3 regions of the Streptomyces sp. NPDC048516 genome follow, and region 1 is predicted to be linked to each of the others. Evidence: riboswitches for the same ligand, from Rfam matches in the RefSeq annotation. Region 1 holds a riboswitch; each other region holds the start of a gene.
The links. Region 1 has a riboswitch for cyclic di-AMP ahead of ACGFR7_RS30005 (M23 family metallopeptidase). Riboswitches for the same ligand answer to the same signal wherever they lie in the genome.
Positions count from the first base shown of each region.

Region 2: linked by a shared signal. The riboswitch ahead of ACGFR7_RS32715 (M23 family metallopeptidase) and the one ahead of ACGFR7_RS30005 (M23 family metallopeptidase) in region 1 are both predicted to bind cyclic di-AMP.
Region 3: linked by a shared signal. The riboswitch ahead of ACGFR7_RS04270 (NlpC/P60 family protein) and the one ahead of ACGFR7_RS30005 (M23 family metallopeptidase) in region 1 are both predicted to bind cyclic di-AMP.

Region 1 is NZ_JBICWS010000019.1:19,610-23,882, reverse strand. It holds gene ACGFR7_RS30015 (M16 family metallopeptidase) at 1-656, shown strand, start outside; gene ACGFR7_RS30010 (M16 family metallopeptidase) at 695-2,077, shown strand; cyclic di-AMP (ydaO/yuaA leader) riboswitch at 2,290-2,445, shown strand; gene ACGFR7_RS30005 (M23 family metallopeptidase) at 2,458-3,237, shown strand; gene ACGFR7_RS30000 (GntR family transcriptional regulator) at 3,507-4,196, shown strand.
Region 2 is NZ_JBICWS010000024.1:59,828-64,100, reverse strand. It holds gene ACGFR7_RS32720 (aldo/keto reductase) at 1-500, opposite strand, end outside; gene ACGFR7_RS32715 (M23 family metallopeptidase) at 576-1,700, opposite strand; cyclic di-AMP (ydaO/yuaA leader) riboswitch at 1,712-1,867, opposite strand; gene ACGFR7_RS32710 (DUF2332 family protein) at 2,151-3,317, shown strand; gene ACGFR7_RS32705 (PP2C family protein-serine/threonine phosphatase) at 3,420-4,273, opposite strand, start outside.
Region 3 is NZ_JBICWS010000002.1:80,915-85,187, forward strand. It holds gene ACGFR7_RS04260 (NlpC/P60 family protein) at 1-663, opposite strand, end outside; gene ACGFR7_RS04265 (hypothetical protein) at 989-1,342, shown strand; gene ACGFR7_RS04270 (NlpC/P60 family protein) at 1,564-2,715, opposite strand; cyclic di-AMP (ydaO/yuaA leader) riboswitch at 2,723-2,907, opposite strand; gene pcrA (DNA helicase PcrA) at 3,199-4,273, shown strand, end outside.

The sequences.
Region 1 (4,273 bases):
ACGACGGCAAGCAGACGCCGCGGGACGGCGCGCTTCCCGACGTCATCGGCGGTGAGCTGCGCGAGGTCGTCGAGGAGGACGTGCCCGCCCGGGCCCTCATGGCCGCCTACCGCCTGCCGCACGACGGTACTCGTGAGGCGGACGCCGCCGACCTCGCGCTGACCGTCCTGGGCGGCGGCGAGTCCTCCCGCCTGTACAACCGGCTGGTGCGCCGTGACCGCAGCGCCGTGGCGGCCGGCTTCGGCCTGCTGCGGCTGGCCGGCGCACCCTCGCTGGGCTGGCTGGACGTGAAGACGTCCGGCGGAGTGGAGGTCCCCGGCATCGAGCGCGCGGTCGACGAGGAGCTGGCCCGCTTTGCCGCCGAGGGCCCGACCCCGGAGGAGATGGAGCGGGCACAGGCCCAGCTGGAGCGCGAATGGCTGGACCGGCTGGCCACGGTCAGCGGCCGCGCCGACGAACTGTGCCGCTTCGCCGTCCTGTTCGGCGACCCGCAGCTGGCGCTGACCGCAGTGCAGCGGGTTCTGGACATCACTCCCGAGGAGGTGCAGGCGGTCGCCAAGGCCCGGCTGCGCCCCGACAACCGCGCGGTGCTCGTCTACGAGCCCACCGAGCCGACCGACGCCGCCGACACCGAGGAAGGGGAGGCGGACCAGTGAGCGACGCCACCACCCACGCCGATTCCCCCGTGTGCAGCATGGACTTTCACCCGCAGCCCCAGGGCGGCGCGCCCAGGCCGTGGGCCTTCCCGGCCCCCGACCGCAGCCAACTGCCCAACGGGCTCACCCTCCTGACCAGCCACCGCCCCGGCCAGCAGGTCGTCGCCGTCGAGATCAACCTCGTCGCTCCGCTGGAGGCCGAACCCGAGGGCCTGGACGGCGTCGCCACGATCATGGCGCGCGCCCTGTCCGAGGGCACCGACAAGCACGACGCGGAGGAGTTCGCCGCCGAGCTGGAGCGCTGCGGTGCCACTCTGGACGCGCACGCCGACCACCCCGGTGTACGGGTGTCCCTCGAGGTGCCGGCGTCCCGGCTGCCGCGTGCGCTCGGCCTGCTCGCCGACGCGCTGCGCGCGCCCGCCTTCCCGGAGAGCGAGGTCGAGCGGCTGGTGCGCAACCGTCTCGACGAGATCCCGCACGAGCTCGCCAACCCGGCCCGGCGCGCGGCGATGGCGCTGTCCAAGGAACTGTTCCCGGCGACGTCCCGTATGTCACGGCCGCGCCAGGGCACCGAGGAGACCGTCGGACGCGTCGATGCCGCGGCCGTCCGCGCCTTCTACGACGCCCATGTACGGCCCGCCACGGCCACTGCCGTCATCGTCGGTGACTTCACCGGGGTCGACCTGGACGCCGCGCTCGCCGAGACGCTCGGCGCGTGGAGCGGCTCGTCGGCCGAGCCGCTGAAGGCCTCGCCGATCGTCGCCGACGACACCGGCCGTGTGGTGATCGTGGACCGCCCCGGCGCCGTCCAGACACAGCTGCTCATCGGGCGTATCGGCGCCGACCGGCACGACCGGGTGTGGCCCGCGCAGGTCCTCGGCACATACTGCCTGGGCGGCACCCTCACCTCCCGTCTGGACCGTGTTCTGCGCGAGGAGAAGGGCTACACCTACGGGGTGCGCGCCTTCGGCCAGGTGCTTCGCTCCACCGCTCCCACGTCCCCCGAGGGGGCCACGGGAGCCTCGCTGCTGGCCATCAGCGGTTCGGTGGACACCGCCTCCACCGTCCCGGCGCTCGACGACCTGTGGAACGTGCTGCGCACCCTCGCGGCAGAGGGGCTGACGGACGACGAGCGGGATGTCGCCGTACAGAACCTCGTCGGGGTCGCGCCGCTGAAGTACGAGACCGCGGCAGCCGTCGCCGGCACCCTCGCCGACCAGGTGGAGCAGCACCTGCCGGACGACTTCCAGGCGCAGCTTTACGTCCGCCTCGCGGAGACCGGCACGGTCGAGGCGACCGCGGCGGCCGTCAACGCCTTCCCTGTGGACCGGCTGGTGACGGTCCTGGTGGGCGATGCGGCACAGATCGCCGAGCCCAGCAAGGCGCTGGGCATCGGTGAGGTGACGGTCATCGGCGCCTAGTGCCACCCGTGTGACGGAAGGTCACATATCGACAAAGCAACTCCCGTGGCGATGGTCTGCCACGGGAGTTGCCGTATGTCCGGTTTATTGCGGCCGGTGCGCCGGTTCTTGTGGCATCCCGCACAAAAAAGCGGTTCTGTTTGCCGATTGAAAGTTGCCCCGTCTAGCGTCGGTCCGGCTGTTCGTCACAAGTCCGCCACAACCGTGGCACCGGACAGTCATCGCCGAGTCCCCGTACGGCGCGAGCCAGGGGAGCCGGGGACCCAGAGTCCCTTGGGGTGAATCGGACTCCCCTCCGGAGGAGCCCGTAGGAGACCTTCCTGCTCCGAACCCGTCAGCTAACCCGGTAGGCGAGAAGGAGGGAAAGGACAAGCCAGTACATGGCGTTCATCCGTGCCACCGGGAAGCACCGTCGTACGAGCCGCCCCGTTCGGACGACCCGCAACATCGCCGGCATAGCCACCCTCGCGGCCGGCGGCGTGGTCGCCTCCGTGGCCTCGCCGGCGCTGGCGGCCACGGACGAGGCCCGCGCCCACGACACCGGTCTGCAGCAGGCGGTCGTGCTCGGTGACGAGCTCGCCAACCATGTCGAGGCCCAGGCCGACGCGCAGCAGGCCGAAGCGGAGGCCGCGGCGGCGAAGGCGAAGGCCGAGGCCGTGGCCAAGAAGCAGGCCGAGGAGGCCAAGCGGCGCGTCGAGGCCGCCCGCAAGGCCAAGGAGCGCGCCGCCCGCGAGGCGGAGCGCAAGCGCCTCAACACCTTCGTCGCCCCCGTTGCCGACTCCTACGTGTCCACCTCCTACAAGGCCTCCAGCGGCCTGTGGTCCTCGGGCAGCCACACCGGCATCGACTTCCACGCCGCCTCCGGCACCTCCGTCCACGCCGTCGGCACGGGCACCGTCGTCGAGGCCGGCTGGGGCGGCTCGTACGGCAACAACATCGTGATCAAGATGAACGACGGTACGTACACCCAGTACGGCCACCTGTCGTCGCTCGGCGTCTCGGTCGGCCAGCACGTCACCCCGGGCCAGCAGATCGGCCTCTCCGGCGCCACCGGCAACGCCACCGGCCCGCACCTGCACTTCGAGGCCCGTACCGGCGCCGACTACGGCTCGGACATCGACCCCATCGCGTACCTGCACTCGCACGGCGTCAAGGTCTGATCTTCCGTCTCGCCCGCCCGCGCTCCTCACCGGGGCCGCGTGCCACCGGACCGAGCGTCCGCCCGAAGCCCCGGCTCCACGGCCGGGGCTTCGCTGTATCCGGTGCCGGGTCGGTGTGCAGGGGATACGCCGTGCCCTCCCGCCCACTTCCGGCCAAAAAATTTCCCTGAATAACCGGAGCCCGCCGAAAAGGCGTTCCGGTCGAATAGAGTCACGGAATAGTCGCCGACCGGCGACGTTTCCAGGGGATTACGGCGGAGGCACGGAAGATGCGAGGCCATATTTCCGCTCATGCGGTGTGCACGGCGATTCGCGATGACATTGTCTCCGGTGCGCTGGCGCCGGGGAGCCGGCTGATCGAAGAGATCCTTGCGGCCCGGTACGGCGTCTCCAGGGTGCCGGTCCGTGAAGCCCTGCGGACTCTGCAGTCCGAAGGTTTTGTCACCACCCGCCACCACGCGGGCGCCTGCGTCGCCGAGCCCACCGAGCAGGAGGCCGCCGATCTCCTCGACGTCCGCGCCCTGTTGGAGCCGCTGGGAGCCGCACGCGCGGCCATCCGCCGTAGCCCGGCCCACCTCAAGGTCCTCCGCGGCCTGGTACGGCTCGGCCGCGAGCGAGCCCGTCACGGCAGCCCGGCGGATCTGCGCCAACTGGACGGCTGGTTCCACGAGACGCTGGCCCAGGCGGCCGGCAGCCCCAGCCTGACGGCGTTGCTGACCCAGCTACGGCGCAAGATCGAGTGGATGTACGCCGTGGAGCTGCCCGCCCGTACGCGGGAGTCGTGGGACGAACACGGCGCGGTGCTGGACGCGGTGGCCCGGGGGGATGCGGAACGGGCCCGTGCCCTGATGGCGGCTCATGTCGAGCGCTCCCTCCCGGTGTACCGGCTCCGGCGCCCCGCCAAAACAGAGGTGAGGGATCCGAAACCGCCCGTCAACACGGTCCGTGCCCGCCCTTAACAATCGCCCCGTATACAAAGAAGCGCGGAATGGGATTCGGGGTGCGAGACCGCGTTTTCCTCCCCGCCGGCATTCAG
Region 2 (4,273 bases), on a different contig from region 1:
TCCAGGCGCTCCGCCGAGATGTTGGACGCGGCGATCTCGCGGACCTTGCCGGCCCGGACGAGGTCGTCGAGGGCGGTAAGGAACTCGCCGACCTCCACCGATTCGTCGTCGTAGTGGGTGTAGTAGAGGTCGATGTAGTCGGTGCGCAGGCGGGTGAGGGAGAGCTCGACCGCGGACTTGACGGTGGCGGCGGACAGGCCCTTGTGGTCCGGGTGGGCACCGACCTTGGTGGCGATGACGACATCGTCGCGGTTGCCGCGGGAGGTCAGCCAGTTGCCGAGGACGGTCTCGGATTCACCGCCCTTGTTGCCGGGGACCCAGGCCGAGTAGACGTCGGCGGTGTCGATGAAGTTGCCACCGCCCGCGACGTAGGCATCGAGCACGGCGAAGGATTCGCTCTCGTCGGCCGTCCAGCCGAAGACGTTACCGCCGAGGGACAGCGGGGAGACGGAGAGCGAGCCCAGGGACTGATGATTCCGGGGGGTGTGTGTCGCGGTCATACGTGGTGGCAACGTCGGGGGAGCGGAGTTATTCCCTCCGTTCCCTCTCCCCCGACGGCACATCCCGTCAGGCGTTCACACCTTGATGCCGTGATCGCGCAGCCACGGCATGGGGTCTATCGGGTCGCCGGCGTCGGGGCGCACCTCCAGGTGGAGGTGCGGGCCGGTGACATTGCCGGTGGCGCCGACGCGGCCGATGACATCGCCCGTGCTGACCTTGCCGGAGGTCTTCACCATCGAGGACAGATGGCAGAACCAGAGTTCGGTGCCGTCGTCGAGGGTGAGGACGATGCGGTAGCCGTACGAGCCGGCCCAGCCGGCCTGGGTGATGGTGCCGGAGTGCACGGCCTTGACGGGCGTGCCGGTCGGCGCGGCGAAGTCCTGGCCGGTGTGGTCCGCGGCCCAGCGGTCGCCGGCCTGGCCGAAGCTGGCGGTGAGGGTGAACGAGGAGACGGGAGCGATGAAGTTCTTCGCCAGCTTGGCGAGGCGGGCGGCCTCCGCCTTCTGACGGGCCGCTTCTTCGGCCTCGCGCTTGGCCTCCACTTCGGCCGCCTTCTTGGCTGCTGCGGCCTTTTCGGCCGACTTCTGGTGGGCGTCGGCTGCCTTATCGGCGGTCTGGAAAGCGGCGTGTTCGGCGCCCTCACGGGCCTCCTGCTCGGCGGCGCCCTGCTGCGCGTCGGCCTGCTGGAGGATGCGGCTGCGCAGCGCCTCACCGGCGTCCGCGCCCGAGGCCGCGTTGCCGGCCGCGGCGGAGGCCGTGCCCGTGTCCCTGCCTGCGGCCGAGGCCGCGGCCGTATCCGTGCCCTCGTCGGCGTCCGCGTCCGCGTCCGATATGAGGTCACCAACGCCGGGGAGGGACTTGACGTCCGGCAGCTTGTCGGCGAGGTCGTCGGCCATTCCGCCGACGTCGGGCATCGAGATCGGCACCGGAGGGCGGCCCTCGGCCGTGGCCATTCCGCCGGCACCGACCGCCGCGATGACGCCGACGCCCAGGACCGTGCCACCGCGGGCGAGCCCGCCGCCACGCTGCTTGGCCACCCGGTGCTTGCCGCGGACCGAGCGGACGGAATCCTCGGTGGGATTCCATTCCTCCCACGGTCCGTCGTTGTTGTTGTCCGCATCACCGGGGCCCGGGAAGGCACCTCGGTCATCGAGGTCGTAGGCGGACGGACCCTCGGGGGCAGGCCTGTTGGACGCCACGGGGGCGCTCTCCTTTCCTTCCTTCTCGCCTACCGGGTTAGCTGACGGGTTCGGAGCAGGAAGGTCTCCTACGGGCGCCCGCTGGCGGAGAGCGTCCGATTCACCCCAAGGAAGTGGTTCCCCGGTTCCCTTGGTGCAGTTCGAGGTGCTGGAGGTGCGTGAAAAGCGCGTGCGGGATTCGGCGTCGGCGCACGGTGCCGCCTCTTGCGACGGCTGGGACGACCGCGCTGCGTTATCGGACAGTAATAGAGATCGTGGTCGAATTCCAAGCCTTCCCGGGATTTCGTAGCGGCTGGGCAGGAGCTTTGGCGTGGACTTTTTCGGCCAGCACGGCCGCAAACCGGGCGAGTTGACCGCCCTCCCCTAAACGATCTCGCGGCGATTGTGCACCAGTCGTTATGCGGAGGGGTGCCCCTCGGTGACGGAACGTGAGAGCAGTAACGTCGGATCATGGCCGTCAACGTCGGGAACACCGGGAACACCCGTCACGTCGCGCGCGCCGTTGCCGGCACATGGGGGCTGGCGGAGCGGTACCGGGAGTTCTCCTGGCGTCAGGCGCGGGGGCGGTCCGCGGCGCATGAGGAGCTGAGCGCGCGGATCAGCCAGGACCCGGAGCTCTGCGATCTGCTGTCGGGGTCGCTGCCGGCCGGCGGCGCCCAGCAGCCGGAGCTTCTGCTCGCCGCCGTCCGCTATCTCGACGGCCCGCACGCCGAGCTGGGGCCGCGCGGCGAAACGGCGTACGGCCGCTGGCGCGAGTGGACGGTACGGCACTGGAGCGAGGTGCGTGCGGTGATCATGCAGCGCTCGTCCCGGACCGATGAGCCGGCCCACTGCGCGACGCTGCTGCCGCTGCTCGCCCGCCTGCCGCAGCCGCTGGCGCTGCTGGAGGTCGGCACGTCGGCGGGGCTGTGTCTGCATCCCGATCGCTATGGCTACCGCTACCGCCATCGCTACCTGCGCTCGTACGAGGACGACGGGGGAAGCGGTATCCGTCGCTCCGAGGCAATGGCAGTGGCAGTGGCAGGGGCGCCGGAGAGCCCGCTGGTGCTGGAGTGCCGTAGTACGGGGTGGGCGGCCGACGAGCTGCCCGGCCTGGACCGGATGCCGCGGATCGTCTGGCGGGCCGGAATCGGCCTCGACCCGCTCGACCCGGCCGCCGAACCGGACGATCTGCGCTGGCTGCAGGCGCTCGTATGGCCGGGCGACGGGGCACGGGCGGCGCGGCTGGCCGCGGCCGTCGAGGCGGTACGGGCGGCGCCACGGCCGCGGATGGTGCGCGGCGATCTGCTCCACGAGCTGCCCGCGCTCGCCGCCGAGGCACCGCCCGAGGCCACGCTGGTCATCTTCCACAGCACCGCGCTGGCCGGCCTCGCGCCCGCCCGCCGCGAGGAGTTCGCGCATCTCGTGCGGTCGCTGCTGCGCGGACGGCCCGGCGGCGGGCACTGGGTCTCCCACGAGCACCACTCCGTCCTGCCCTGGATCCCCACGCCGGCGCCCCGTTCGCCGCACCCGCATGACGCGCTGCTGACCCTCGCCCTGGACGAGCGCCCGGTCGCGCTCAGCGGTCCGTACGGTGAAAGCCTGCACCGGCTCCCGGGGGCGGAGGGCGTGGTGTAAGGCCTGCCGCAGGGGACGGCGAGCGTTGCCGGGGCTACGGCCCCCTCCCCGCACCCGCACTACGTCCTCCCTGCACCCGCACTACGTCCTTCCCCGCCCTCCCTACGCCCGCATCGGCCGCTGCACCGCCAACAAGGCCATATCGTCGGCCGGCGCGCCGCCCGTATGCCGTGCGACGTCCTCGACGAGGGTGTCCAGGAGGGCGTCAGGACCCCGGAAACGACGGCCGCGCAGTCTGCTCGCCGGCTGGTAGAAGCGGCCCAGCAGGTCCCTGGCCTCGGTCACCCCGTCGGTGAAGAACAGCAGCAGGGCGCCGGCCGGGAAGAACGTCTCGTCCGACCGGTCCGGCCAGCTCGCCACCTCGCTCATGCCCAGCGGCAGCGCCGGCACCGCGGGCACCAGCTCACGCAGCCCGCCGTCCAGGGTGAGCAGCAGCGGGGACGGATGGCCCCGGTTGAGCACGCGCAGCACGGACTGCCCATTGGCGGGGATTTCGGCGAGGACGGCAGTGGTGAACCCCTCGAACTCGTCGAGCCCCGCGCGCCGTCCGCCCTCGCGTTGCAGCGCCCGCTCCAGCCGGCCCGCCACCGCCTCCAGCGTCGTCTCCTGCTCCGCCGCCTCGCGGAAGGCGCCGATGACGATCACCGCGGCTTCCACGGCCTCCAGCCCCTTGCCCCGTACGTCGCCGACGATCAGCCGTACGCCGTGCGGGGTGTCCTGCACCGCATAGAGGTCGCCGCCGATCCGGGCATCCGCCCGCGCCCCCACGTAGCGGGCGGCGACGCCGAGGCCGGCGAGCCGTTCGGGGGGCGTGGGCAGTACGGCGCGCTGGGCGGCCTCCGAGATGTCCCGTACGGAGGCCAGGTGGGCATCGCTCCGTTGGACGAACCGGTTGAGCCCGAGGGCCAGTAGCGCGACCACGAAGACCATGGCACTCTCCGCCCCGGCCTCCTGGT
Region 3 (4,273 bases), on a different contig from region 1:
CAACTGCTCGGCGGCGCCCAGCTTGTGGACGACCGTGACCCGGTGCTTCTTCAGCGCCGCCTCGGTGTCCGCCAGCCGCTCCGCGGTGTCCTCGGCCCGCCGCTGGATCTGCCGTACGCTGCCGAGCCGGCGCGCGTAACCGGCCACCGCGGTCGCCTGGTGGCTGCCCGTCCGCTCCAGGACCGCGGCGCCGTCCAGATAGCGCTGCGGGTCCGCGGACAGCAGCAGCCGTACGGTCGGGTCGACGCCGCCGGAGCGGTACTGGCTCGCGGCCACGGCGCCCAGCTCGCTGCGGGCGTCGTTCAGTTCCGCGGTTCGGCGGGCGGCCTCGTCCTGCAGCCTGCTCAGCTCCTCGCGGGCGGTGCCGGCGGCTTCCTTCGCGCCGTTGTAGCTCTGCGTGGCCACCTCTGCCTCCTGGTACAGCGCGTTGACCCGGTCCTTGACCCGGTCGGGGGTGAGCCGGTGGGCGGCCTGGCCGGCGCCGTCGGCAACGGCGGCGACGGGGGCACCCTCCGCCGCCGGAGCGAAACCCGTGGCGGTGGCGGCGCCGGCCAGGGCCAGGGTGGCGGCCGTGCGGGCGGTGCGTGCGCTGCGTGCGCCGCCGGTGAGCGCGGCGAGCGGATGCTGCCGCGGCTTGCGGTGCGAGGCCACGGTGGCCGTCACTTCCTTCCCTTGGTGCCCGTGGGCCCGGCGGCGGTCCGTCACGAGGGAACGGACCGCCGCCGCACCTCACGGCGGGGCGGCCGACAGGACGCCGGTGGGAGGCCGGCGAGGGCGGGGAGTCGACCGCCTGGAGGAGGACGCTAAGCCTGGGTGTTGCGGTGATGAGTCCGCTTGCCCGGGATTGCTCGCTTTCGACCGGGGTCGGTGCGCGGGTGACCATGGCGCCACGGCCACTCGGCCGGGACCGGGCCCGGCCTGACCGAAGCGGCGATTGTGGGCGCCCTGCCTGAAGGGCCGTGCTATGCGGCGGCTACGATCCAGCACTATGGACGTAGTAATCAATCTCTTCGTCGGCCTGCACATCATCGGCATCGCCTCCCTGCTGGGCGGCTTTCTGACCCAGATGAAGGCGATGGGCGCGGGCACCGCCCGCTTCGTGCCGGCGATGCTGCACGGCGCGCTGACGATGCTGGTCACCGGCATCGTGCTGGTCGGCCTCAACCAGGCCGAGGATCACAGCCTCAACACCATCAAGCTCGGCATCAAGATGGCCGTTCTGGTGGTCATCCTGGCGCTGGTCTACGTCAAGCGGGACGACGAGAAGATCGCCCCGCCGCTCTTCGGCGCGGTCGGTGCGCTGACGGTGGCCAACATCTTCATCGCCGTGCTCTGGACCTGAGCGGAACGGCGGACGCCCCGCGAGCCGGGCGCGGGGCGCAGGCCGGGGCGGCGTACGCCCCGCCGGCAGGGCTCCGGGCGCCGACGCACGGGCTCCTCAACGGCACACCGCGCGGTCGTCGCACTCCTCATCCGGAGGCGACGGCCGCGCGGTGGCGTGTGGGGGGTGGCCGTGGGGGGTGGCCGTGGGGGGTGGTCTGACGGGGGAGCGGGGGCCGGGCCTCAGCCCGGGCGGACGCTCCCGTAGATCGGCATGTAGTAGATCGACTCCTCCCGGACGTTGGCGCCCGGGTGCGGGGCGTGGATCATCTTGCCGCCGCCTATGTACATGCCGACATGGCTGATGTCGTCATAGAAGAAGACCAGGTCACCGGGCTTGAGGTCCTTGGTGGCGACCCGCTGGCCGGCCTTGACCTGGTCCCAGGTGGTCCGCGGCAGGCTGACGCCGGCCGCCTTCCACGCCGCCTGGGTCAGTCCCGAGCAGTCGTACGAGCTGGGTCCGGTCGCGCCCCACACATACGGCTTGCCCATCTGGGAGCGGGCGAAGGCGAGCGCCTTCTCGGCCTGGACGGAGGACGAACCCCCGGTCGAGCCACCGTTGTCGGAGCCGCCACCGGTCTGACCGCCGGACGGGCCGCCCCCGTCGTGCTGCTGCCGGCGCTCGCGCTCCTGCTGCTTGCGGGCCTCCTCCTCGGCCTTGCGCTTGGCCGCCGCCTCCTTCTGGCGCTCCAGCTCCGCCAGCCGCGCCTTCTCCTGGGCGGTCAGCTTGGACAGCAGCTGCCGGGCCTCGGTCAGCTTCTGCTGGACGGACTGCTTGGACTCCTTGAGCGAGGCCTGCGACGTCTGCAGCCGTTCCAGGTCGCGGGTCGCCGCCGCCCGCTGCCGGGCGGCCGCGGCCTGCTGCTCCTGGTAGTCGGAGACGGCCTCCTTCTGCCGCCCGGTCAGGCGCTCCATGAGGTGGCTGCGGTCGAAGAACTGCTGCGGGTCCTTGGCGAGCATCAGCTGCGCCGTCGGGTTCATGCCGCCGCTGCGGTACTGCGCCGCGGCGAAGGCGCCCAGCCGGCGCCGGGCGTCGTTCATCTTCTCGGCCCGCTCGGCGGCGGCGTCGAGCAGGCCGTCGACGCGGTCCCGCTGGTCGTCGGCGTGCTCCTTGACGGCGTTGTACTTCTGGGTGGCCACCTCGGCCTGGTGATAGAGCCCGTCGACCTTCTGCTTGACCTCTTCGATGCTGGGCTTGGGCGCCCGGGGGGCCGCGTCGGCGGACTGCGAGAGCAGCGTGGCCGAGGCGAGGGCGGCGGTGGTGAGCCCGACCGCCGTACGCCTTCCTCCGGGCGAGGTGAGAATGCTGGTGCGCGGCTTGCGATGCGACGCCAAGGCCGGCGACTCCTTCCGTGGACCGCCTACCGGGTTAGCTGTCGGGTTCGGGCGGTGTCGCTGACGGAAGGCTTGCCCTACGGTCCGGATGCCCGCTGGCGACGGCTGTCCGGATCGATTCACCCCGGTGGTGCTGGTGGGTCCCCGGCTCCGGTTGCCCGAAGGCAGGGCCGGACTCGGCGTGGGCGGCCCGTGCGGACGCTGTCGTCCACGGGGAGGCGGGCTGCCTGAGCGAGGACGTTAGCCAACTCGTGTGGCTCCTGTGAAGGCTGATGTTCGATATGCCCGAAACCTTTTTGTGACCTGAACGCGATGCGAGGGTTGTCATGGCAGATGTCGGATTCGGGTAGAGGAGCCGCCGACCGGTTTGCGCCGGCCCCGGACGCCCTGACCTGCCGCGGTGCCACGGCCCGCGGTGAAAGCGGGCCGCAATCGGCTACTGGGCCGCGGGCTGTCAGTGCGGCGGCCTAGACTCGGTGGGCGATGAGCAGCCTCTTTGACGACAGCTTCCTGGCGGACCTCGGCCACAAGGGCGAGGAGGAGCACCCTCCGCCCCCCGAGGACGAGCACGGCCCGGCCCCGGAGGAGATCCCTGCCGACCTCTTCGGCGGGAGGTTCGACGCGCCCCCGCCCAGAGAGGCGTACTACCGCGACGGTGCGGCCCGTCCCGTCCTCGACCCGGCGACGCTGCTGGAAGGGCTCAACGACGAGCAGAAGGCCGCCGTGGTGCACACGGGCGGCCCGCTGCTGATCGTCGCCGGTGCCGGCTCCGGCAAGACCCGGGTGCTCACCCACCGCATCGCTCATCTGCTCGCCGAGCGCCATGTCCACCCCGGCCAGATCCTCGCGATCACGTTCACGAACAAGGCCGCCGGCGAGATGAAGGAGCGCGTCGAGGAGCTGGTCGGCCCGCGCGCCAACGCCATGTGGGTCTCCACCTTCCACAGCGCCTGCGTGCGCATCCTGCGCCGCGAGTCCAAGAAGCTGGGCTTCACCTCCTCCTTCTCCATCTACGACGCCGCCGACTCCAAGCGCCTGATGGCCCTGGTCTGCCGCGATCTGGACCTGGACCCCAAGCGCTACCCGCCCAAGTCCTTCAGCGCGAAGATCTCCAACCTCAAGAACGAGCTCATCGACGAGGAGACCTTCGCCGGGACCGCCGCCGACGGCTTTGAGAAGACTCTCGCCGAGGCGTACGCGATGTACCAGGCCCGGCTGCGCGAGGCCAACGCCCTGGACTTCGACGACATCATCATGACGACGGTCAATCTGCTCCAGGCCTTCCCGGACGTCTCCGAGCACTACCGCCGCCGCTTCCGCCACGTCCTCGTCGACGAGTACCAGGACACCAACCACGCCCAGTACACCCTCGTCCGTGAGCTGGTCGGCCCCGCCGAGACCGCCGCCGAGCTGTGCGTCGTCGGTGACGCCGACCAGTCGATCTACGCCTTCCGCGGTGCCACGATCCGCAACATCCTCCAGTTCGAGGAGGACTACCCGGACGCGACCACGATCCTGCTGGAGCAGAACTACCGCTCCTCGCAGACGATCCTGTCCG